DNA from 3 places in the Streptomyces sp. NPDC092370 genome. Region 1 is predicted to be linked to each of the others. Evidence: predicted binding sites of a transcription regulator. Region 1 holds the regulator's gene; each other region holds the start of a gene.
The links. Region 1 encodes HrcA, which represses chaperone genes, less so after heat shock. Its sites were predicted from a motif close to TTNGCACTCNGNNNNNCNGAGTGCNAA; they were not measured.

Region 1 (7,523 bases):
CCCGGACCCCCGGCAGCACCCCCCAGCACCCGCCTCAACGCCCGTTGAAGGCATCCTTCAACCGCGAGAAGAGCCCCTGCCGGCCCGGCTGACCGCGCCCACCCGGGGCACAACCCCCGGACCCCCGGCAGCACCCCCCAGCACCCGCCTCAACGCCCGTTGAAGGCATCCTTCAACCGCGAGAAGAGCCCTTGCTGGCCGGGCTGGAACTGGCCCGTGGGGCGCTCCTCGCCGCGGAGCTTGGAGAGCTCGCGCAGCAGGCGTTCCTGCTCGGGGTCGAGCTTCGTCGGGGTGGTGACCTCGACGTGGACGATGAGGTCGCCTCGTCCGCCGCCGCGCAGGTGTGTGACGCCCCGGCCGTGCAGCGGGATCGACTGGCCGGACTGGGTGCCCGGGCGGATGTCGACCTCTTCGAGGCCGTCGAGCGTCTCCAGCGGCACCTTCGTGCCGAGGGCCGCCGCCGTCATCGGGAGCGTGACCGTGCAGTGCAGGTCGTCGCCGCGGCGCTGGAACTGCGCGTGGGGCAGCTCGTGGATCTCGACGTAGAGGTCACCGGCCGGGCCACCGCCGGGGCCGACCTCGCCCTCGCCGGCGAGCTGGATGCGCGTGCCGTTGTCGACACCGGCCGGGATCTTGACCGTGAGGGTGCGGCGGGACCGGACGCGGCCGTCGCCCGCGCACTCGGGGCACGGCGTCGGGACGACCGTGCCGAAGCCCTGGCACTGCGGGCAGGGGCGCGACGTCATGACCTGGCCCAGGAAGGACCGGGTGACCTGCGAGACCTCACCTCGGCCGCGGCACATGTCACACGTCTGGGCGGAGGTGCCCGGGGCCGCGCCCTCACCGTTGCAGGTGTTGCAGACGACGGCCGTGTCGACCTGGATGTCCTTGGTCGTGCCGAAGGCGGCCTCGTCGAGCTCGATCTCGATGCGGATCATGGCGTCCTGGCCGCGGCGGGTGCGCGAGCGCGGTCCGCGCTGCGACGCCGTGCCGAAGAACGCGTCCATGATGTCCGAGAAGTTCCCGAAGCCGCCGGCGCCGAAGCCGCCCGCGCCGCCGCCGGCCTGCGAGAGCGGGTCGCCGCCGAGGTCGTAGACCTGCTTCTTCTGCGGGTCCGACAGCACCTCGTAAGCGGCGTTGATCTCCTTGAACCGCTCCTGGGTCTTCGGATCGGGGTTGACGTCCGGGTGCAGCTCGCGGGCGAGCCGCCGGAAGGCCTTCTTGATCTCTTCCTGCGACGCGTCGCGGCGCACGCCGAGTACGGCGTAGTAGTCCGTGGCCACTACGACTCCGCCAGGATCTGTCCGACGTACCGTGCCACTGCGCGTACCGCTCCCATCGTTCCCGGGTAGTCCATGCGGGTCGGTCCGACCACGCCGAGCTTGGCGACTGCCTCGCCGCCCGAACCGTAGCCGACCGACACGACGGACGTGGAGTTGAGTCCTTCGTGGGCGTTCTCGTGACCGATCCGTACGGTCACGCCCGGATCCTGCGCCTCGCCGAGCAGCTTGAGGAGCACGACCTGCTCCTCAAGCGCCTCCAGCACCGGCCGGATCGTGAGGGGGAAGTCATGACCGAAACGGGTCAGATTGGCGGTGCCGCCGATCATCAGCCGCTCCTCGTTCTCCTCGACGAGCGTCTCCAGGAGTGTGGAGAGCACCGTGGAGACCGTACCCCGGTCCTCGTGCTCGAACGCCTCCGGGAGATCCTCCACCAGACTCGGCACATCCGCGAAACGGCGGTTCGCCACGCGGCTGTTGAGGCGCGCGCGCAGATCCGCGAGCGAGGCCTCGCCGAAGGGCGCCGGGCAGTCGACCACCCGCTGCTCGACCCGCCCGGTGTCCGTGATCAGCACGAGCATCACCCGCGCGGGCGCCAGGGAGAGCAACTCCACGTGCCGCACGGTCGAGCGGGTCAGCGACGGGTACTGCACGACGGCGACCTGACGCGTGAGCTGCGCGAGCAGCCGTACCGTGCGCGCCACGACGTCGTCGAGGTCGACGGCACCCTCGAGGAAGTTCTGGATCGCGCGCCGCTCGGGCGCGGTCATCGGCTTGACGCCGGCGAGCTTGTCGACGAACAGCCGGTAGCCCTTGTCCGTGGGGATGCGCCCGGCGCTGGTGTGCGGCTGGGCGATGTACCCCTCGTCCTCGAGGGCCGCCATGTCGTTGCGGACGGTGGCCGGGGAGACGCCGAGGTTGTGCCGCTCGGTGAGGGCCTTGGAGCCCACCGGCTCCTCGGTGCCGACGTAGTCCTGGACGATGGCGCGCAGCACCTGAAGCCTGCGTTCACTGAGCATCGCGCACACCTCCAGATGTCTGAGCCTGCTGCCCTGCCGGTCCGGCCTGGCACTCTGCGGGTGCGAGTGCCAGCATTCCCCGGGCCCAGTGTACGGCGGTGGGGTACACCCCCGGCAAGGCTGGTCGTGCGGCGCCGTGCCCCGGGCGGGGCGCACCGCTAGCGTCGCCGTATGACGGTGACTTGGGAAGACCTCGGATGGGAGCGCGTGGCCGCCGGGGTGGGGCGGTGCCGGCTGCCGGTGTGGGACTGCACGGCGGGGCTGGTGATCGGCGAGGGCGCGGCCCTCATGATCGACGCGGGGTCGAGCCTCGCCGAGGGCGCTAAGTTGCGGGCGCAGGCGCGGGCGGCCGCGGGTCACCGTGTGACGCATCTCGCGCTGACCCATCCCCACTTCGACCATGTCTTCGGGGCGGCGGCCTTCACGGACACCGAGGTGTTCGGCGCGGTCGGCGTGGACGCGGTGCTGACGCGGGTGCGGGACCGGGAGGAGCTGCGCGCGGACGCGGTACGCCACGGCCTGGCGGCGCCCACGGCCGGGGAGGCGGCGGAGCGGCTGGCTGCGCCCGGCCATCTGGTCTCCGGCGAGTGGACCCTCGACCTGGGCGGCGGCCGGCAGGTGCTGCTGGCGAACGTCGGCCCCGGGCACACCGCGCACGATCTGGCGGTGCTGGTGCCGGGAGATCCGGAGGTGGTGTTCTGCGGCGATCTGGTCGAGGAGTCCGGCGAGCCGCAAGCGGGCCCCGACGCGGTGCCGTCGCACTGGCCGGCCGCCCTGGACCGGCTGCTCGGCCTGGGCGGCGAGGACGCGCTGTACGTACCCGGTCACGGAGCGGTGGTGGACGCGGCGTTCGTGCGGGCGCAACGCGACGCGCTGGCGGCGCGTTTCGGCGTGTCGCGGTGATCGCCGTTCGCCTTCTCCTATCGTCGTTCGAATGCGCCAGTACTCCGCCGACCTGACCCCGCCGTGGAAGAAGCCCGAGCCGGTGCCCGAGGTCGCGGCGGAGCCGGGTCTGGTGGTGGAGGAGCCGGTGACCGGCTTCTGCGGTGCGGTGATCCGCTGCGAGGCGGGCACGGTGACGCTGGAGGACCGCTTCGGCAAGCACCGGGTGTTTCCCATGGAGCCGCGCGGCTTCCTGCTGGAGGGCAGGGTGGTGACCCTCGTCCGCCCGGCTCCGGGCGGTCCCGCGCGTCCCACCCGCACGGCCTCCGGGTCGGTCGCCGTCCCCGGCGCGCGCGCCCGCGTGGCCCGCGCCGGCCGCATCTACGTCGAGGGCCGCCACGACGCCGAGCTGGTCGAGAAGGTGTGGGGCGACGACCTGCGCATCGAGGGCGTGGTCGTGGAGTACCTGGAGGGCGTCGACGACCTCCCGTCGATCGTCGAGAGCTTCGCCCCCGGCCCGGACGCCCGCCTCGGCATCCTGGTCGACCACCTGGTCCCGGGCTCGAAGGAGTGGCGCATCGCACGGTCCGTCACCAGTGACCACGCCCTGGTCGTGGGCCACCCGTACATCGACGTCTGGGAGGCGGTGAAGCCGTCGTCCCTGGGCATCGGGGCCTGGCCCCGCGTCCCACGCGGCCAGGACTGGAAGACGGGCGTGTGCAGGGCACTGGGCTGGCCGGAGAACACCGGGGCGGCCTGGCAGCGGATCCTGTCGGGGGTGCACTCGTACAAGGACCTGGAGCCGGAGCTGCTGGGCAGGGTCGAGGAACTGATCGACTTCGTCACGGCACCAGCGCCCTGAGCTGCCTCAGTCCACCAGGTCCCGCACCACCCCGTCCGCCAGCAGCCTCCCCCGCAGTGTCAGCACGGCCCGCCCCTGCTCGTACGGACCTTCCTGCAGCAGCCCGTCCGACAGCGCCCTGCGCGAAGCGGCGAGCCCCTCCTCGCGCAGCAAGGAGAGCGGCACCCCCTCCCGCAGGCGCAGCTCCAGCAGGATCCGCTCCACCCGACGGTCCTCACCGGACAGCAGCTCACGCCCGGCTCCCGGCGACCGCCCCGCCGCCAAGGCCCCGGCGTACGCCCCGGGATGCTTCACGTTCCACCACCGGACGCCGCCCACATGACTGTGCGCACCGGGCCCGGCACCCCACCAGTCGGCCCCCCGCCAGTACAGCTCGTTGTGCAGGCAGCGCCCGGCCTCGGAGGTCGCCCAGTTCGACACCTCGTACCACGCGAAGCCCGCGCCCGAGAGGACCTCGTCCGCGATCAGGTACCGGTCGGCGTGGACGTCGTCGTCGGTCATCGGCACCTCGCCCCGGCGGATCCGGCGGGCCAGCTGCGTGCCCTCCTCGACGATCAGGGCGTACGCGCTGACATGGTCCGGCCCGGCGCCCAGCACCGCGTCCAGCGAGGCCCGCCAGTCGTCGTCGGACTCGCCGGGGGTGCCGTAGATCAGGTCGAGGTTGACGTGCTCGAACCCGGCCGCCCGGGCCTCCGCCACACACGCCTCGGGCCGCCCCGGCGTATGCGTGCGGTCCAGCACCCTCAGCACGTGCTGCCGCGCGCTCTGCATCCCGAAGGAGATCCGGTTGAAGCCCCCCTCGCGCAGAGCCGCCAGGTACGCGGGGTCGACCGACTCCGGGTTCGCCTCCGTCGTGACCTCGGCGTCCTGCGCGAGCCCGAACTCGTCCCGGACGGCCTTCAGCATCCGGACGAGGTCACCGGCGTCCAGCAGCGTGGGTGTCCCGCCGCCCACGAAGACCGTCCGCACCGGCCGCGGATCGTCCCCCAGCACCTTGCGCGCCAGCCGGATCTCGTCGGCCAGCGTCTCGGCGTAGTTGTCCCGGGAGGCGAGCACGCCGCCGGTGCCGCGCAGCTCGGTCGCGGTGTACGTGTTGAAGTCGCAGTAGCCGCAGCGGGTCGCGCAGTACGGAACGTGCAGGTAGAACCCGAGCGGGCGGTCGGCGGCCCCGGCGAGCGCGGACGCGGGCAGCGCGCCGTCGTCGGGGACGGGCTCGCCGTCGGGGAGTGCGGAAGGCATGTCCTCCATTGTCCAGCACCCGAGCGCTCACTCCGCCTGGAGCACCAGCAGCGCGAGATCGTCCGCCGGGGGCCGCGCCCCGAAGTCGTGCACCAGCCGCTTGATCCGCTCTGCTATCAGCTCCGCGTCCAGTCCGGCGCACCCGGCCAGCGCCGCCGCGAGACCGTCCCCGTCGTCGAACTGGCGGGAGCCCGAGCGGCGCTCGGTCACGCCGTCGGTGACGCACAGGAGCGTGTCGCCGGACCGCAGCTCGAAGGTCTCACTGGTGTAGGTGGCGTCCTCGACGACGCCTAGGAGGGTCTGCGGCGTCGCTGCCGTGTGGACCTCGCCACCCGCCCCGAGCAGCAGGGGCAGCGGGTGCCCGGCGGAGGCGACGGTGCAGCGGACACCGCCGTCGAAGGGGACGAGTTCCCCGTACAGCAGGGACAGGAACCGCGTCTGGGGGCCGTCACCGGGCGGGGTCGGCCGCGCGCCCGCGGCGACCAGCGCCCGGGCCGCCGCGTCGGCGGCCTCCGTGGCGTCGTCGAGCAGAAGCTGGTTGAGACGGTCCAGCACGTCGGCGACCCGATAGCCCTCGCGGGCCAGCAGCCGCAGCCAGGGCCGGGCCAGGCCGATCACGACGGCCGCCTCGGGCCCCTTGCCCTGGACGTCGCCGACGGCGAAGCACCAGCGGCCGTCGCCGGCCGGGAACAGGTCGTAGAAGTCACCGCTCGGCCCGCCCTTGTCGCACGGCTCGTAGACGAGGGCGCTGCGCACGCCGGGGATCTCGGCCACGGCGCCCGGCAGCAGCCCGCGCTGGAGTACGGCGCTGATGGTGGCCTGGCGGGCGTACTGGCGGGCGGCGCCGATGGCGAGGGCGACCCGGCGGCTGAGGTCCTCGACGAGGCCGGTGATCTCGTCGGGGAAGCCGGCCGTCCCGGACCGGCCGATGACGAGGGTGCCCAGCGGGCGTCCTCCGGCGACCAGCCGGTACGCGATGGCCGCGCCGGGCTCACCGATGTCGTCACCGAGCGCCTCGGCGGGCCAGGGGTAGGCGACGGGCCCGGACCCGCCCTGCTCCCGACCTCGCTCGAAGGGGGCCGCCCCCATCGGGTCGAACGGGTGCGGCGGGTCCTTCTCCAGGGTGCGGCGCAGTTCCTCGATGCGGTTCTCACTGCCGTGCCAGACCCGCGCGAGGCGCGGTCCGCCCGCGCCGGCTCCGCCCCTCCAGCCGTCACCGGTGGCCTCGTCCTCCAGCCACACCGCGCACCAGTCGGCCAGCCGGGGCACGATCAACTGCCCGGCGAGGGCCGCGACCAGGTCCTCGTCGAGCTGTCCGGCGAGCAGGTCGGAGGCCTCGGCGAGGAAGGAGAGGGCGCCGCGGCCGAGCCAGGCGCCATCGGGCCCGTGGCGTCCGTGCCGGCTCTCGTGCCGGTCCCGCCAGTCCCGCAGGTCGTTCCAGTCACGCAGGTCACGGGAGTCCCGCGGGGCGGGCCAGTCGCGTGCCTCTCCGCCCTGCCGCGAGTCCCATGTCTCCCCTCCCTCGCGCGAGTCCCACAGGTCTCCCCCGGCACGCCAGGCCCGGACGGTCTCCCCCGCCTCGCCGACCTGGCGTGGTTCGGGCGCCAGGATCTCCGCCACCCGCAGGCCACGCGCCAGCGCGTGCTCCCCGGCGTACGCCTCGATCTGCTCGCCCGCCGCGCACCCCCCGGCGGGCAGCCGCGCCCACACGGTCTTCCGCCCCGTGCGGTACGTGATCCCCCACGCCTCGCAGAGCGCGCCGACCAGCCGCAGGCCACGCCCGTACTCGGGTGTGTCGTGCGGTGTCTCCGGCTCGCTGCCGCGCGGGGCGCGGGAGGGGTGGTGGTCGGAGACCTCGACGACGAGCGCGGCCGTGTCCGGGGTGTCGCCTTCGAGTCGGCACTCCATCTCGACGTCGGTGCCGGCGTGCACGACGGCATTGGTGACGAGTTCGCTGACGACGAGCGCGGCGTCGCCGGCGAGGCGGTCGCTGAGGTGCCCGGCGCCGGGCAGGCCGAGCCCGGTCCACTCGGCGAGCGCCGCGCGCACCAGGGTGCGGGCGGCGCCCGGCGCGAGAGAGCTGCCGGACAGGGTCGCGTGCGCCCGCGTGCGCTCCTGTACGGGCGCCTCGGAGGCGGACCCGGGCATCGCACGGGCGGGCTCACGCGTATCGGGAGCGAGCGCCCCGGAGGACGGTGTGATCACCTCCGGGGGCGGTGCGGGCTCCTCGGAAACGGGCCC
Region 2 (7,523 bases), on a different contig from region 1:
CCACTGCCGGTCGGGCAGGCGGATCTCGACGCTGCTCTTGGACTTGCGCATCTTCTTGCGGAGTTCGAGCCGTGCGGTGATGTCGCCGACGGTCATGACCAGGCCGCCCGACCGGTCGCCGGTGTCGGGGCGGTAGCCGTACGGCGCCCTGAGCCGTACGACGGGAGCTTGCGGGCCCCAGACGTCCACGCGGACCAGACGCCGGTCCACGGCGACGGCGAGCGGCCCGGCGGGACCCGGCGCGTACCGGCGTGCGATCCACAGGGGCACGCCCTCCGCCTGGGCCCGCGCGGCGAGTGCGGCCACCTGGTGCGCGCCGCCGCTCCTGCGCACGGCCAGTGCGCCGAGCGCGCGGGCGAAGTCGGCGGGCCGGCGCACCTTGAGGGGCGTAGTGGTGCCGGTCACGCGGGTGACCGGGACGATGCCCGGGCCCTGCGCCAGCGACTCCAGGGGGCGTTCGGTACCGCCACCGCCGAGCCAGCGTCCCCGCAGGTACGCCTCGGCCATGGCGACGAGGTTCAGCTCCTCCAGCGGTGTGGTCCGGCCGCCTCTGCGCAGCCGGTCCTCGGTGAGTTCCGCGGTGCGCGCCAACGGATTACGGGACCGTTCCTCGTAGAGCGCCTGGCTCATCGCCACCCCCTTCTGCTCCGGTGTGTAGGAGGGCGCCGACCGGTGCGCCGGTTCCCTGATCGGCGGACGGCACGGCGAAGGCCCGGCATCCCGTCTCCGGGGTGCCGGGCCTTCGCTCGGGCTCGGGCGGCCTGACGTCGTCAGCCCTCAGCCGTCATGCCTCAGTGGGAGTGGCCGTGGCTGTGGCCGCCGGCGGCCGGCTCCTCCTCTTCCTTCTTCTCGACGACCAGGGTCTCGGTCGTGAGGAGGAGGGAGGCGATGGAGGCGGCGTTCTCCAGGGCGGAGCGGGTGACCTTGACCGGGTCGATGACGCCGGCCTTGACCAGGTCGCCGTACTCGCCGGTGGCGGCGTTGAAGCCCTGGCCCTTGTCGAGCTCGGCGACCTTGGAGGTGATGACGTAGCCCTCGAGGCCGGCGTTCTCGGCGATCCAGCGCAGCGGCTCGACGGCGGCCTTGCGGACGACCGCGACACCCGTGGCCTCGTCGCCGGTCTTGCCGAGGTTGCCCTCGAGGACCTTGACGGCGTGGACCAGCGCGGAGCCACCACCGGAGACGATGCCCTCCTCGACCGCGGCGCGGGTCGCGGAGATGGCGTCCTCCAGACGGTGCTTGCGCTCCTTGAGCTCGACCTCGGTGGCCGCGCCCACACGGATGACGCACACGCCGCCGGCCAGCTTCGCGAGCCGCTCCTGGAGCTTCTCGCGGTCCCAGTCGGAGTCGGTGGACTCGATCTCGGCCTTGATCTGGGCGACGCGGCCCTGCACGTCGTCCTTGTTGCCGGCGCCGTCGACGACCGTGGTGTCGTCCTTGGTGACGGTGACGCGGCGGGCGGAGCCGAGCACGTCCAGGCCGACCTGGTCGAGCTTGAGGCCGACCTCCTCGGAGACGACCGTGGCGCCGGTGAGGACGGCCAGGTCCTGCAGCATCGCCTTGCGGCGGTCGCCGAAGCCGGGGGCCTTCACCGCGACGGCGTTGAAGGTGCCGCGGATCTTGTTCACGACGAGGGTGGAGAGGGCCTCGCCCTCGACGTCCTCGGCGATGATCAGCAGCGGCTTGGAGGCGTTGGACTGGATGACCTTCTCCAGCAGCGGCAGGAGGTCCGCGATGGCAGAGATCTTGCCCTGCGTGATGAGGATGTACGGGTCGTCCAGGACGGCTTCCATGCGCTCCTGGTCCGTCACGAAGTACGGCGACAGGTAGCCCTTGTCGAAGGCCATGCCCTCGGTGAAGTCCAGCTCCAGACCGAAGGTGTTGGACTCCTCGACGGTGATGACACCGTCCTTGCCGACCTTGTCCATCGCCTCGGCGATGAGCTCGCCGACCTGGCTGTCCTGGGCGGACAGGGCGGCGACGGCGGCGATGTCGGACTTCTCGTCGATCGGGCGGGCCGACGCGAGCAGTTCCTCGGAGACAGCGGCGACGGCGGCGTCGATGCCCTTCTTCAGGGCGGCCGGGGAAGCACCGGCGGCGACGTTCTTCAGGCCCTCACGCACGAGCGCCTGGGCGAGCACGGTCGCGGTGGTCGTACCGTCACCCGCGATGTCGTTGGTCTTGGTCGCCACCTCCTTGACCAGCTGGGCACCGAGGTTCTCGTACGGGTCCTCGATCTCGACCTCACGGGCGATCGTGACACCGTCGTTGGTGATGGTGGGAGCGCCGAACTTCTTGTCGATGACGACGTTGCGGCCCTTGGGGCCGATCGTCACCTTGACCGTGTCGGCAAGCTTGTTGACGCCGCGCTCGAGGGCGCGACGGGCGTCCTCGTCGAACTTCAGGATCTTCGCCATGGGAGCGTGAGCCCTCTTCCGGAATCAGGGGTAACGGCACTGCGCCCCGGGCGCCCGGCTCAATAGCGATCGCGGGGGCCAGGGGCGCAGTTCAAAGCAATGTGCTTGGGGTGAATTACTTCTCGACGATCGCGAGCACGTCGCGGGCCGAGAGGACGAGGTACTCCTCGCCGTTGTACTTCACCTCGGTGCCGCCGTACTTGCTGTAGAGCACGACGTCGCCGACGGAGACGTCGAGCGGAAGACGGTTGCCGTCCTCGAAGCGGCCCGGGCCCACGGCCAGGACGACGCCCTCCTGGGGCTTCTCCTTGGCGGTGTCCGGGATGACCAGGCCAGAGGCGGTGGTCTGCTCGGCGTCGAGCGGCTGGACCACAATGCGGTCCTCGAGCGGCTTGATGGCAACCTTGGAGCTGGTGGTCGTCACGATCCGACCTCCCCCTTCGGAGATCTCACGGGGTTAACTGTCTGAGGTGGCGACCAGGTGGATCCGTCGTCGCGGGTGCCGGACCTGCCCGTCGCTGTGTTGGCACTCTCCTAGGGGGAGTGCCAGAGCCGAGACTATGACTGTGATTAGCACTCGGTCAAGCGGACTGCTAATTGCCCGCGGCGCGTCGGCCGGGTGTTCTCTCCAGGTGGTCCTCCAGCCGCCCCACCCGCAGGCCCCTCCGCTCGATCTCCCGCAGCAGCCGCACGGTCCGTTCCGTCAGGGTCGGGGAGTCCGTCTCGCCCGACGGGACCGAGACGATGTCCCCGGGCCGCAGCCCGGCGCGGCCACGGGTGTACGTCAGCTCACCCTCGGCGTTCAGGGACGCCCGCCACAGGACGACCGCCGTGATGCCGCAGTCGGCCGCGGCGCGCAGGGTCGTCGTGTCGTAGGTGCCGTAGGGCGGGCGGAAGAGGCGGGGGATGATGCCGAAGCGGGAGCGCAGTTTCTGCTGCTGGCCGCAGATCTCGGCGCGCTGGCCGGCGTAGGGCAGGCCGCGCAGGGCGGGGTGGTCGAGCGTGTGGTTCTGGATGGACGCGCCGACCGCGCGCAGCCGGGCGAAGTGGCCGTAGCCGGGCCCCACGACGCTGTCCGTGAGGAACATGCTGACGGGGAGCCGCCGCTCGCGCACGAGGGCGACGAAGCGGGGGTCGCGTTCGGCGCCGTCGTCGTAGGTGAGGAAGACGACCGGGTCTCGGGTGTCGACGCGGTCCACGACGGGCGGCAGCCGGCGGGGGCCGCTCACCGCGCCGGGGTCCTGGGCCCGCCCGTCGGAGGTGCCCGGCCGCTGCCCCGCCCCGGCACAGCCGGCCAGCAGGACGGCGCACAGCAGCGCGGCGGCCGGCCGCCTCACAGGTAGTCCTCCAGCCGCCCGACCGCGTAACCCTGGGCCGTGACCTTGTTGAGGAAACGGCGGACCATGTCGGCCATCGTGCCCTTCCACTGGTCGCGGCCCCGGAAGTGCGTGAGGACGATGTCGCCCGGGCGCAGCTTCCGGTCCGCCTCGCGGTACTCCCAGTGGTCGGCGAAGACCTCCTCGTTCCACAGGGGCACGTAGGCGATGCCGCAGGTCTTGGCGGCGCGCAGGGTCGCCCGGTCGTAGCTGCCGAAGGGCGGGCGGAAGAGGACGGGGCGTTTGCCGAACCGCCGCTCCATGTAGCGCTGCATGCCGCAGATCTCGCGCTTCTGCGCGCGGTACGACAGGCCGCGCAGGTCGGGATGGTGGAGCGTGTGGTTGTTCAGGACCACGCCCTGGGACTGCATCCTCCGGAAGTAGCGGGGGTCGTCCTTGACCAGGTAGCCGCTGAGGAAGGCCGTGTACGGGACGTCCAGGTCGCTCATCATCCGCAGGAACGCCGGGTCCTTCTCGGCGCCGTCGTCGATGGTGAGGAAGACGACCTTGTCCCGGGTGGGGACCGTGGTGAAGACGGGCGGGAGGTCCAGCTTCCGGTGGCCGTCCACCTCGAAGCCCTTGCGGGTCCTGATCCTGGGCTTCGTCGCGGGAGGCGGCGGGGCGGCCAGGGGGACCTCGCGCAGGTTCCAGCGGTGTGCGGCGGCGATCCGGGCGGCGTGCGCGGCGCGCAGCTTGGTGGCGTAGGAGTCGAGCGCTCGGGCCGGCGGCGCGTCGAGGGGCTGCTGGCCGCCGGCCGGGGTGACCCGTTCGCTGCCGCCGCCCTGCGCGCAGCCGGAGGCGATGGCGGCGAGGACGAGCACGGCCAGGACGATCCGCGCGCCGGCGGACGCCCGTCCCGATGCCCGGCTTTTGTCATTTTGTACGACTGCTCGCATGGTGCCGGATCCTCGCAGCCCTCTCCGGCTGATCCCGCCCCGACACCGCGGCCGGTGGCCCACCATCCACCGACTGGCCCACACGGTCCCCGGAAGCCGCCGTGGCCGACAATGATCGGGTGAACGACCTCGCTCCCCTCCTCAGCCCCGAAGGCCGCGCCCTCCTCGACGAGGTGCGGGACACCGATCCGGCGCAGGAGCTGGCCGTCGCGACCCGGCTGCGCCGCGAGCATCCCGCCGAGCTGGTGTCGGCGGCGCTGGGCCAGGCGCGGCTGCGGCAGCGGGCGGCCGTGAAGTTCGGGGCCGAGGACGCGGGCCGGATGTTCTTCACGCCGAACGGGGTCGAGCAGTCGACCCGGGCGAGCGTGGCGGCCTACCGGGCCCGGCGCATGGCCGACCTGGGCGTCACCTCGGTCGCCGACCTGTGCTGCGGCATCGGCGGTGACGCGATCGCGCTGGCCCGCGCCGGGATCCGGGTGCTGGCCGTGGACCGGGACCCGCAGACGGCCGCGGCGGCCCGGGCCAACGCCGACGCGCTGGGCCTGGCCGGCCTCATCGAGGTGCGCGAGACGGACGTCACGGAGGTGGACACGGCCGGCTTCGACGCCGTGTTCGTCGACCCCGCCCGGCGCGGCGGCCGGGGCCGGATCTTCGACCCCGAGGCCTACTCACCGCCCCTGTCCTGGGCGGTCTCCGCAGCCCGCCGAGCCCCCCGGGCCGCCGCGCTGAAGGTCGCCCCCGGCATCCCGCACGAGGCGGTCCCCGAGGACGCGGAGGCCGAGTGGATCTCCGACGGCGGGGACGTCAAGGAGGCGGTGCTGTGGTTCGGCACCGAGCCCGCGGCGGTCCGGGCCACCCTCCTGCCGGGCCCCCGCACTCTGCTCTCCCGCGGCCTGCCCGACCCCGAGGTCCGCCCGCCCGGCCGCTACCTGTACGAGCCCGACGGCGCCGTCATCCGCGCCCACCTGGTCGCCGAGGTGGCCGACCGGGTGGGCGGCGGGCTGCTCGACGCGACCATCGCGTACGTCACGGCCGACGCCCTGCACCCCACCCCGTACGCCACGGCCTACGAGATCACCGACCATCTGCCCTTCAACCTCAAGAGGCTGAAGGCGCTGCTGCGCGAGCGGCGGGTGGGCACCCTCACCGTCAAGAAGCGGGGCTCGGCGGTGGAGCCGGAGGAGCTCCGCAGGAAGGTCAAGCCGCAGGGTCCGCACGCGGCCACGGTGTTCCTGACCCGGGTCGCGGGGGCACCGGCGATGCTCATCGGGCACCCCGCCTGACCGTCACGGCTGTTCGGCGGCCCGGCGCAGCGGCTGTACCCGCTCCCGCTCGTTCCGGGGGGACGCCGCCCGTTCGACCGGCCGTCGCACCGGTCCGTACGCGGTTCGCTCCCAGGCCTGAGTGATCCGCGGTCCAGGCACCGAACGTCCCGTTCCCCTTCCACGACGACAGCGGGGCGCCCGGGCGGGCGATACACACCCGCCCCGCGCGACCCGCTCCACTGGCCGGTGACGCCGTACGCCGCCGTACGTCGGGGGGCGGGTCGTCGTCCCCGCCCGGGGCCATCCGCCCAGGGCTTCACCGACTCGGCGCGGGGGTGCGTCGGCGGCGTGCGAGGCGGGGCCGAGAGCGGCAGGGAGGCGACCACGGGCACTCCGGCCGGCGGGGGATGGCGGTGAGCCCGGTCTCAGGGAGCTCACCGCGGAACACACGAAAGTTTCGGCGGTGTATCCGATTGGCTTCGGTGCGGTGCGGAGGCATCCGGAAAACCCGCCGACGCAGCGCCTACGCCTCGGCGGGCCCCGCCGTGCTGCTGCGCACGACCAGGCTCGTCGCCAGCTCGACCCGGGTCGCCGGGGTCCCCTCGTCCCGCCCGAGGTCGAGGACCAGCTTGGCCGCGGCCTCGGCCATCTCCGTCAGCGGCTGCCGCACGGTCGTCAGCGGCGGCCCGACCCAGGGCGCCACCGGCAGATCGTCGAACCCGACCACGCTCAGGTCCTCGGGGATGCGCAGCTCCAGCTCGCGCGCGGCCTCGTACAGCCCGAGCGCCTGGAGGTCGTTCCCGGCGAAGACGGCGGTCGGCCGGTCCGGGCGGCGCAGCAGCTCCAGGCCCCGCCGGTAGCCGGCCTCGTGGTGGAAGTCGCCGATCGCGATCAGCTCGGGATCCACCGGCAGCCCGGCCGTCTCCAGCGCGGCCCGGTAGCCGTCGATCCTGGCCCGGCTGCACATCATCTGCGAGGGGCCGCTGATCGCGCCGATCCTGCGGTGTCCCAGCTCGACCAGATGCCGGGTGGCCGCGAGACCGCCCTGCCAGTTGGTCGCGCCGATCGACGGCACGTCGGCGCCGGGGTCGCCGGCCGGGTCCATCACCACGAACGGGATGGAGCGGCTGGTCAGCAGGGCCCGCTGCGACTCGTCGAGGCCGGACAGGACCAGGATCACGCCGTGCGGCCGGCGTGCGGCGACCTGGTCGGCCCAGGTCCGGCCGGGGGTGAGCCGCCCCGCGCTCTCGGACAGCACGACACTGAGCCCGGCGTCCCGCGCCACGTTCTCCACGCCCCGGATGACCTCCATCGCCCAGGCGCTCTCCAGCTCGTGGAAGACCAGGTCGATCAAGGGCGAGCGGGTCGCCTCGGCGCGGCGGCGCCGGTAGCCGTGGGCGCGCAGCAGGTCCTCGACGCGGGACCGGGTGGCCGGGGCGACGTCGGCCCGGCCGTTGAGGACCTTCGAAACAGTCGGCGCCGACACGCCCGCCTCACGGGCGATCTCGGCAAGCGTCGCGGTCTGCGCGGTGCGCCCCTGCGTCCGGATCTGCGTCCGGCTTTCAACGG
Region 3 (7,523 bases), on a different contig from region 1:
GGACGCGTTCGTACAGCTCGCCCGGCAAGGCGTCGGGGAAGGCCGTGCGGTAGGCCTGTTCGCCGTCGGGTCCGGGAGCGAAGAGGCGGAGGGCCGAGGCCGCCCTCTCGTCGGTGATCCGGCCGAGTTGGCCCGCCAAGGCGATGAAGAGGCGGTACTCGTCGCGGTTGTGGCCGACGAGGAGGTCGACGTCCTTCGCCGAACCGGACGCCAGCGCCTGCCACGGGGTCGTCGGCAGGATCTCGCCGTCGACCACCGGGGAGAAGGGGGTGACCGTGGGCGCCGCCTGGCCCCAGCGGTCGACGCGCTGGAGCATCTTGGCGCTCAGCGTCTCCCCGGCCGACGTCAGCCGGCGCGGATCGATCGTCGAGAGGTCGGCGACCGTGGGGCGCAGGCCCAGCTCGGCGGCGAGGGCGGCACCGATGTCCCGGGCCAGCGCGTCGGAGAAGAACGTCCCCGGCACGCTCTGGGCGATCGCCCGCCGGAACAGGCCGGTCGCACGCGGCATGGAGAGCAGCGAGGCGACCGAACCGGCTCCCGCGGACTCCCCGAAGACCGTGACCTGGCCGGGGTCGCCGCCGAAGGATTCGATGTTGTCCCGCACCCACTCCAGCGCGGCCACCTGGTCGAGCAGCCCCCGGTTGGCGGGCGCGCCCTCGATCGATGCGAAACCCTCCATGCCCAGGCGGTAGTTGAGGGACACGACCACCACGTCGCCGTCGGCGGCGATGTGCCGGGCGTCGTAGCCGGGGCTGCCGGAGTGCCCGAGCTTGTAAGCGCCGCCGTAGATCCACACCATCACCGGCCGGTGGGCGCTCGGGTCGGGCTCGGGTGTCCAGACGTTGACCGTGAGCCACTCGTCGCCGTGGGGCACTTCGATCAGGCCCGGGCCGCCCAGATTGCCGAGATCCTGCGGGGGCGGCGGGCCGAAGGCGTACGCGCCCCGTATGCCGTCCCAGGCGTCGGCGGGCCGCGGGGGCATGAAGCGGGCCTCGCCCACCGGGGGCGCGGCGAAGGGGATGCCACGGAAGACCGCGAGCCCCGCCTCCCTGCGCCCCCGGACGGCACCGGCGGTGGTGCGCACCACCGGTCCGGGCTGCTCGGAGGGGCCGTCCGCCGGGGGGCGGGACTCGGTCGTCGTCATCTGGATCTCCTCAGCGACTGCGAGTGAACAGGAGCCAGGTCAGTGTCCTTGACTGACGCAAGCAGATCCAGAGCCCTTCGGAGGCAGGGTCAGCTGAGGGTCTTGAGCGACGCCGGGTCGTACGGCGCGAGGTCCTCGAAGCGGCCGTCGAGCACCTTGCGGGCCCACTCGGGGTCCTGGAGCAGGGCGCGGCCGACGGCGACCAGGTCGAACTCGTCGCGCTCGAAGCGGTCGAGGAGGTTGTCCAGGTCGCCCAGTTCGGCGCCCTGGCCCTGGAAGGCCTTGATGAAGTCGCCGTTCAGACCGACCGAGCCGACGGTGATGGCGGGCTTGCCGGTGAGCTTCTTGGTCCAGCCGGCCAGGTTGAGGTCGGAGTCGTCGAACTCGGGCAACCAGTAGCGGCGGGTGGAGGCGTGGAAGGCATCGACACCGGCGGCGGCCAGCGGCGTCAGGATGGCCTCCAGCTCCTCGGGCGTCTCGGCGAGGCGGGCGTCGTAGGCCCCCTGCTTCCACTGGGAGTAGCGGAAGATGATGGGGAAGTCGGCGGAGACGGTCTCGCGGACGGCCGCGACGATCTCCTCCGAGAGCTTGGCACGGGCGACCCGGTCGCCGCCGTAGGCGTCGGTGCGGCGGTTGGTGCCCTCCCAGAGGAACTGGTCGAGCAGGTAGCCGTGGGCGCCGTGGATCTCGACGCCGTCGAACCCGATGCGCTCCGCGGCGGCCGCGGCCTCGGCGAACGCGCCGATGACGGCGTCGATGTCGGCCTGCGTCATGGCCTCCCCGGTGGGCTCCGTCGCGCCGATGCGCAGGCCGGAGGGGCCGACGGCCGGGGCGTCGGCGACCGGCGGCTCACCCTGGTTGCGGACCATGCCGATGTGCCACAGCTGCGGCACGATCGTGCCGCCCGCCGCGTGCACCGCCTCGGCAACCCTGGCCCAGCCGGCGAGTTGCTCGTCACCGTGGAAGCGGGGCACACGGTCGCTCTGCCCGGCCGACTCGTGACCGACGTAGGTGCCCTCGGTGACGATCAGGCCGACTCCGGCGGCGGCGCGGCGCGCGTAGTACGAGACGACGTCCTCGCCCGGCACACCGGCCGGGGAGAACATACGGGTCATCGGCGCCATCACGATCCGGTTCGGAACGGTCAGGCCGCCCAGCGATACGGGCCGGGACAGGATTTCGGCGGCGCGGGAAGCGGAGGCGGCGACAGTCACGTGGGGGGCTCGCTTTCGGATACCGGAGGGTATGTGCATGCGCATAGGGCGTACGTTCCAACCCCTCGGCCCCGCCCCCGCCATCCCGCCCCGGCCGTGATCCCGATCACGCCCCGGACGCATACCGCAGGCGCACCGGATACGCCCGAGGGCGGCACCCCCTGCCGAACAGGAGGTGCCGCCCTCGGTAAGGACGTCGATCAACCGTCAGGTCGATCAGAAGTCCATGTCACCGCCCGGCATGCCGCCGCCGGCGGGCGCGGCGGCCTTCTCCGGCTTGTCGGCGATGACGGCCTCGGTGGTGAGGAACAGCGCGGCGATGGAAGCGGCGTTCTGCAGAGCGGAGCGCGTCACCTTCGCCGGGTCGATGATGCCTTCGGCGATCATGTCGACGTAGTCACCGGTCGCGGCGTTCAGGCCGTGACCGACGGGCAGGTTGCGCACCTTCTCGACGATGACGCCACCCTCGAGACCACCGTTGACGGCGATCTGCTTGAGCGGGGCCTCCAGGGCCAGCTTCACGGCGTTGGCGCCGGTCAGCTCGTCGCCCTCCAGGTCCAGCTTCTCGAAGACCGAGGAGGCCTGCAGCAGGGCCACGCCACCACCGGCGACGATGCCCTCCTCGACGGCCGCCTTGGCGTTGCGCACGGCGTCCTCGATGCGGTGCTTGCGCTCCTTGAGCTCCACCTCGGTGGCGGCACCGGCCTTGATGACCGCGACACCGCCGGCGAGCTTCGCCAGGCGCTCCTGCAGCTTCTCGCGGTCGTAGTCCGAGTCGCTGTTCTCGATCTCGGCGCGGATCTGGTTGACCCGGCCCTGGACCTGCTCGGCGGAGCCGGCACCGTCGACGATGGTGGTCTCGTCCTTGGTGATGACGACCTTGCGGGCCTTGCCCAGGAGGTCGATCGTGGCGTTCTCCAGCTTGAGGCCGACCTCCTCGGAGATCACCTCGCCGCCGGTGAGGATGCCGATGTCCTGCAGCATCGCCTTGCGGCGGTCGCCGAAGCCCGGGGCCTTGACGGCGACGGACTTGAAGGTGCCGCGGATCTTGTTGACGACCAGGGTCGACAGGGCCTCGCCCTCGACGTCCTCGGCGATGATCAGCAGCGGCTTGCCCGACTGCATGACCTTCTCCAGGAGCGGGAGCAGGTCCTTGACGTTGGAGATCTTGGAGTTCGCGATCAGGATGTACGGGTCGTCGAGGACGGCCTCCATACGCTCCATGTCGGTGGCGAAGTACGCCGAGATGTAGCCCTTGTCGAAGCGCATACCCTCGGTGAGCTCCAGCTCCAGACCGAAGGTCTGGGACTCCTCGACGGTGATGACGCCTTCCTTGCCGACCTTGTCCATGGCCTCGGCGATGAGCTCGCCGATCTGGGTGTCGGCGGCGGAGATGGAGGCCGTGGAGGCGATCTGCTCCTTGGTCTCGACGTCCTTCGCCTGCTCCAGCAGGGCGGCGGAGACGGCCTCGACGGCCTTCTCGATACCGCGCTTGAGGGCCATCGGGTTGGCGCCGGCGGCTACGTTGCGCAGACCCTCCTTGACCAGGGCCTGGGCGAGCACGGTCGCGGTGGTCGTACCGTCACCGGCGACGTCGTCCGTCTTCTTGGCGACTTCCTTGACCAGCTCGGCGCCGATCTTCTCGTACGGGTCCTCGAGCTCGATCTCCTTGGCGATGGACACACCATCGTTGGTGATCGTGGGCGCGCCCCACTTCTTCTCGAGGACGACGTTGCGGCCCTTGGGGCCGAGCGTCACCTTCACGGCGTCCGCGAGCTGGTTCATGCCGCGCTCGAGGCCGCGCCGCGCCTCCTCGTCGAACGCGATGATCTTGGCCATGTGAAGTGGTCCCTCCAGGACTGGGGGTGATTACTTCGGACCGCGCCCGCGCCCGCGACGGACGGCCCCGACCGGCTGGTTCCTTGCCCCATCCGGTCCGTGGGCCTCACCGACCCGGTCCTTACGTTGTCACTCTCACCTTCAGAGTGCTAACGCAATGATTAGCACTCGACCCCTCCGAGTGCAAGGTGCGCCCGCGAAGCCGGCTCGACGAGGGGTGGTGGTCGGGTGACGGGCGGGGCAAGCGCCCGGCGGGACCGGGACGGGCCGTCAGCCGCCCCGCGAACGCCGCCCGGCAGGGGTTCCGAACAGGCCGAAGGGCCCGCACCCCGGGGGGTACGGGCCCTTCTGAGAAGACCGGTCGCTTGAGCGTTGGTCGTGGTGCGCGTTCAGGCAGAGACGCGAACCATGTCGGCCTGCGGTCCCTTCTGGCCCTGCGAGATCTCGAACTCGACCCGCTGGCCCTCTTCAAGGGTGCGGTAGCCGTCCATCTGAATCGCGCTGTAGTGGACGAAAACATCCGCACCACCGTCGACCGCGATGAAGCCGTACCCCTTCTCCGCGTTGAACCACTTGACGGTGCCCTGAGCCATGCCTAACTCCCCTATTACTGGCCCTTGCACAGATCCACACTTCGCGGACCCGGGTCAGACCTCACCCCCCACGGTTGGGGGCGTGCGCCGGAACGCGTCGACCGCGGCCGAATGTATCTGTCCAACTGCCGTCTGCAACAGGTCAATCGGACGAGAATTCCGGACGCGCAGGGTCCGGAATGTAGGCAGAATTCGCCCGAATTCAGGGCAAATCGGGCTCCACAAAGAGAACAAAAGCCGCAAAAGATGCGCACACTTTGGCTACATCTTGTCGGGCCCGCGGAGGGAATTCAGGGTTCCGATCAGAGGATCGGGATCGTGTTCCCCAACTGTATCGCGCTCAATCACACAGAATTGCCCCCTCCGCTTCTCTCACGGAGGGGGCAATTCGGTGAACTCTCAGTGACAGCCGTTACCGAAGGTAATAATCGGGCCGGTCGACCGGGTTCAGCCGCCGGCGACGGCGGGAATGATCGACACCCCGGCACCGTCGGGCGTCGCCGTCTCCAGCCCCTGTTCGAACCGCACGTCGTCGTCGTTGACGTACACGTTGACGAACCGGCGCAGCTTGCCCTGGTCGTCCAGCACCCGGGCGGCGATCCCGGTGTGGTTCTTCTCCAGATCGGCGATGACCTCGCCGAGATTCGCCCCCTCGGCGGCGACCTCGGCCTGACCGCCGGTGTAGGTGCGCAGGATGGTGGGGATGCGAACGGTGACGCTCATGTCTTCAAAACCTCCGGTTGGGTGACAAACCTAGGGGCGCGGGGCTGTGCCGATCCACGGCTCCGCCGCGTGGGCGCGAACGACCCCCACCGGCCCGCAGGGATCAACGATCAGACGAGCCCAGCCGCCCGGAACGCATCCAGGCTGGGACGAATGGTCGCCGAAAGACCCGTGCCCGCCACCGCATCCAGCGTCTTGAGACCATCCCCGGTGTTCAGTACCACGGTCGTCTTCGACGGGTCGAGCACACCGCTCTCGATCAGCTTCTTCGTCACACCCACCGTCACACCGCCGGCGGTCTCCGCGAAGATGCCCTCGGTCCGGGCGAGGATCTTGATCGCGTCCACGACCTGCTCGTCGTTCACGTCCTCCACGGCACCGCCCGTGCGGCGCGCGATGTCCAGCACGTACGGCCCGTCCGCCGGGTTGCCGATGGCGAGGGACTTGGCGATGGTGTCCGGCTTCTGCGGGCGGACCACGTCGTGCCCGGCCTTGTACGCCGTCGACACCGGCGAGCAGCCCTCGGCCTGCGCGCCGAAGATCTTGTAGGGCTTGTCCTCGACCAGACCGAGCTTGATCAGCTCCTGCAGGCCCTTGTCGATCTTCGTGAGCTGCGAGCCGGAGGCGATCGGCACGACGAGCTGGTCGGGCAGCCGCCAGCCGAGCTGCTCGCAGATCTCGTACGCGAGGGTCTTGGAGCCCTCGGCGTAGTACGGCCGCAGGTTGACGTTGACGAAGCCCCAGCCCTCTCCGGCCGGGTCGCCGATCAGCTCGGAGCAGAAGCGGTTCACGTCGTCGTAGTTGCCCTCGATGCCGACGAGCTCACCGCCGTAGACCGCGGCCATGACGACCTTGCCCTCCTCCAGGTCGTGCGGGATGAACACACACGAGCGGAAGCCGGCGCGGGCCGCGGCGGCGCCCACCGCACCGGCGAGGTTGCCGGTGGAGGAGCAGGAGAGCGTGGTGAAGCCGAAGGCGCGGGCGGCCTCCAGGGCCTGGGCGACGACACGGTCCTTGAAGGAGTGCGTCGGGTTGCCGGAGTCGTCCTTGACGAAGAGCTTGCCGGCGTCGACACCCAGCTCGCGGGCGAGGTTGTCGGCCTTGACGAGCTTGGTCCAGCCCGGGTTGATGTTCGGCTTGTCCGCCACGTCGGCCGGAACCGGCAGCAGCGGGGCGTAACGCCAGATGTTCGCCGGTCCCGCCTCGATCTTCTTACGCAGTTCCTCGGTGTCGTAGGCCGAGAAGTCGTAGGCGATCTCCAGCGGGCCGAAACACTCCTCGCACGCGAAGACCGGGCCGAGGGGGACGCGGTGACCGCACTCGCGGCAGCTCAGCGCCGCGGCGGGACCAAGGTCTACGGTGGAGTCAGTGGTGCTTGCAACAGTCTGCGCAGCCATGTGAGGCGAGGCCCTTCCTCATCTTCCTCACGACGCGTTTCGCCGTGAGACGGATTTGGCACCTTCCCTAGCCGGGAGCCTCGCGAAGTGGTCGCCAGTGACCTACGAGAACCGACTGGAGGGTTGCCGGGGCTTCATCGGGCCGTTTCCCTCTGCCCCTCTGGATGAGCTGTATGTGGTTGTAGGCGGCGGGTGACCCCGGACATGCGATGGTCATCCGCGTTGTTCAAGACTGTAACCGACGACCAGGACAGTTGAGATAGCCGTCCGAACCGCGAGATGGATCACCGTCCGTCCCGCCCGGAGTACGCAGAGGAGCCGCCACGGTGCTGGAAGAAGTCGAGCGGTGGCTGAGCACCCGTTCCTGGTCCGTGAACGATCGCCCGCTCCACCAGATCCTGGCCGCCAAGCAGCGCACGGGCCAGACGGTCAGCGTCGTGCTGCCCGCGCTCAGCGAGGAGGCGACGGTCGGTGACATCGTCGCCGTCATCCGCCACGACCTGATGCGACAGGTCCCGCTCGTCGACGAGCTGGTCGTCGTCGACTCGGGGTCCACCGACCGCACGTCCGAGGTGGCCGCCGCCGCGGGCGCGCGGGTGGTGCACCGGGACGG

Region 2: groES (co-chaperone GroES) is a predicted target of HrcA. The motif match lies at 2,941-2,967, and genes of this name have one in related genera.
Region 3: groL (chaperonin GroEL) is a predicted target of HrcA. The motif match lies at 4,359-4,385, and genes of this name have one in related genera.

Annotation. Positions count from the first base shown of each region.
Region 1 covers NZ_JBIVQO010000001.1:541,139-548,661, reverse strand. Annotated here, with positions in the region: gene dnaJ (molecular chaperone DnaJ) at 150-1,283, opposite strand; gene hrcA (heat-inducible transcriptional repressor HrcA) at 1,283-2,299, opposite strand; gene ACIQHQ_RS02375 (MBL fold metallo-hydrolase) at 2,471-3,202, shown strand; gene ACIQHQ_RS02370 (DUF3097 domain-containing protein) at 3,234-4,043, shown strand; gene hemW (radical SAM family heme chaperone HemW) at 4,050-5,282, opposite strand; gene ACIQHQ_RS02360 (SpoIIE family protein phosphatase) at 5,310-7,430, opposite strand.
Region 2 covers NZ_JBIVQO010000008.1:293,303-300,825, reverse strand. Annotated here, with positions in the region: gene ACIQHQ_RS25005 (hypothetical protein) at 1-630, opposite strand, end outside; gene groL (chaperonin GroEL) at 792-2,417, opposite strand; gene groES (co-chaperone GroES) at 2,533-2,841, opposite strand; gene ACIQHQ_RS24990 (polysaccharide deacetylase family protein) at 3,011-3,754, opposite strand; gene ACIQHQ_RS24985 (polysaccharide deacetylase family protein) at 3,751-4,689, opposite strand; gene ACIQHQ_RS24980 (methyltransferase domain-containing protein) at 4,809-5,972, shown strand; gene ACIQHQ_RS24975 (LacI family DNA-binding transcriptional regulator) at 6,478-7,523, opposite strand, start outside.
Region 3 covers NZ_JBIVQO010000003.1:148,538-156,060, reverse strand. Annotated here, with positions in the region: gene ACIQHQ_RS11905 (carboxylesterase/lipase family protein) at 1-1,144, opposite strand, end outside; gene ACIQHQ_RS11900 (NADH:flavin oxidoreductase) at 1,234-2,397, opposite strand; gene groL (chaperonin GroEL) at 2,575-4,197, opposite strand; gene ACIQHQ_RS11890 (cold-shock protein) at 4,587-4,790, opposite strand; gene ACIQHQ_RS11885 (MoaD/ThiS family protein) at 5,238-5,513, opposite strand; gene thrC (threonine synthase) at 5,624-6,910, opposite strand; SAM riboswitch class I at 6,926-7,081, opposite strand; gene ACIQHQ_RS11875 (glucosyl-3-phosphoglycerate synthase) at 7,237-7,523, shown strand, end outside.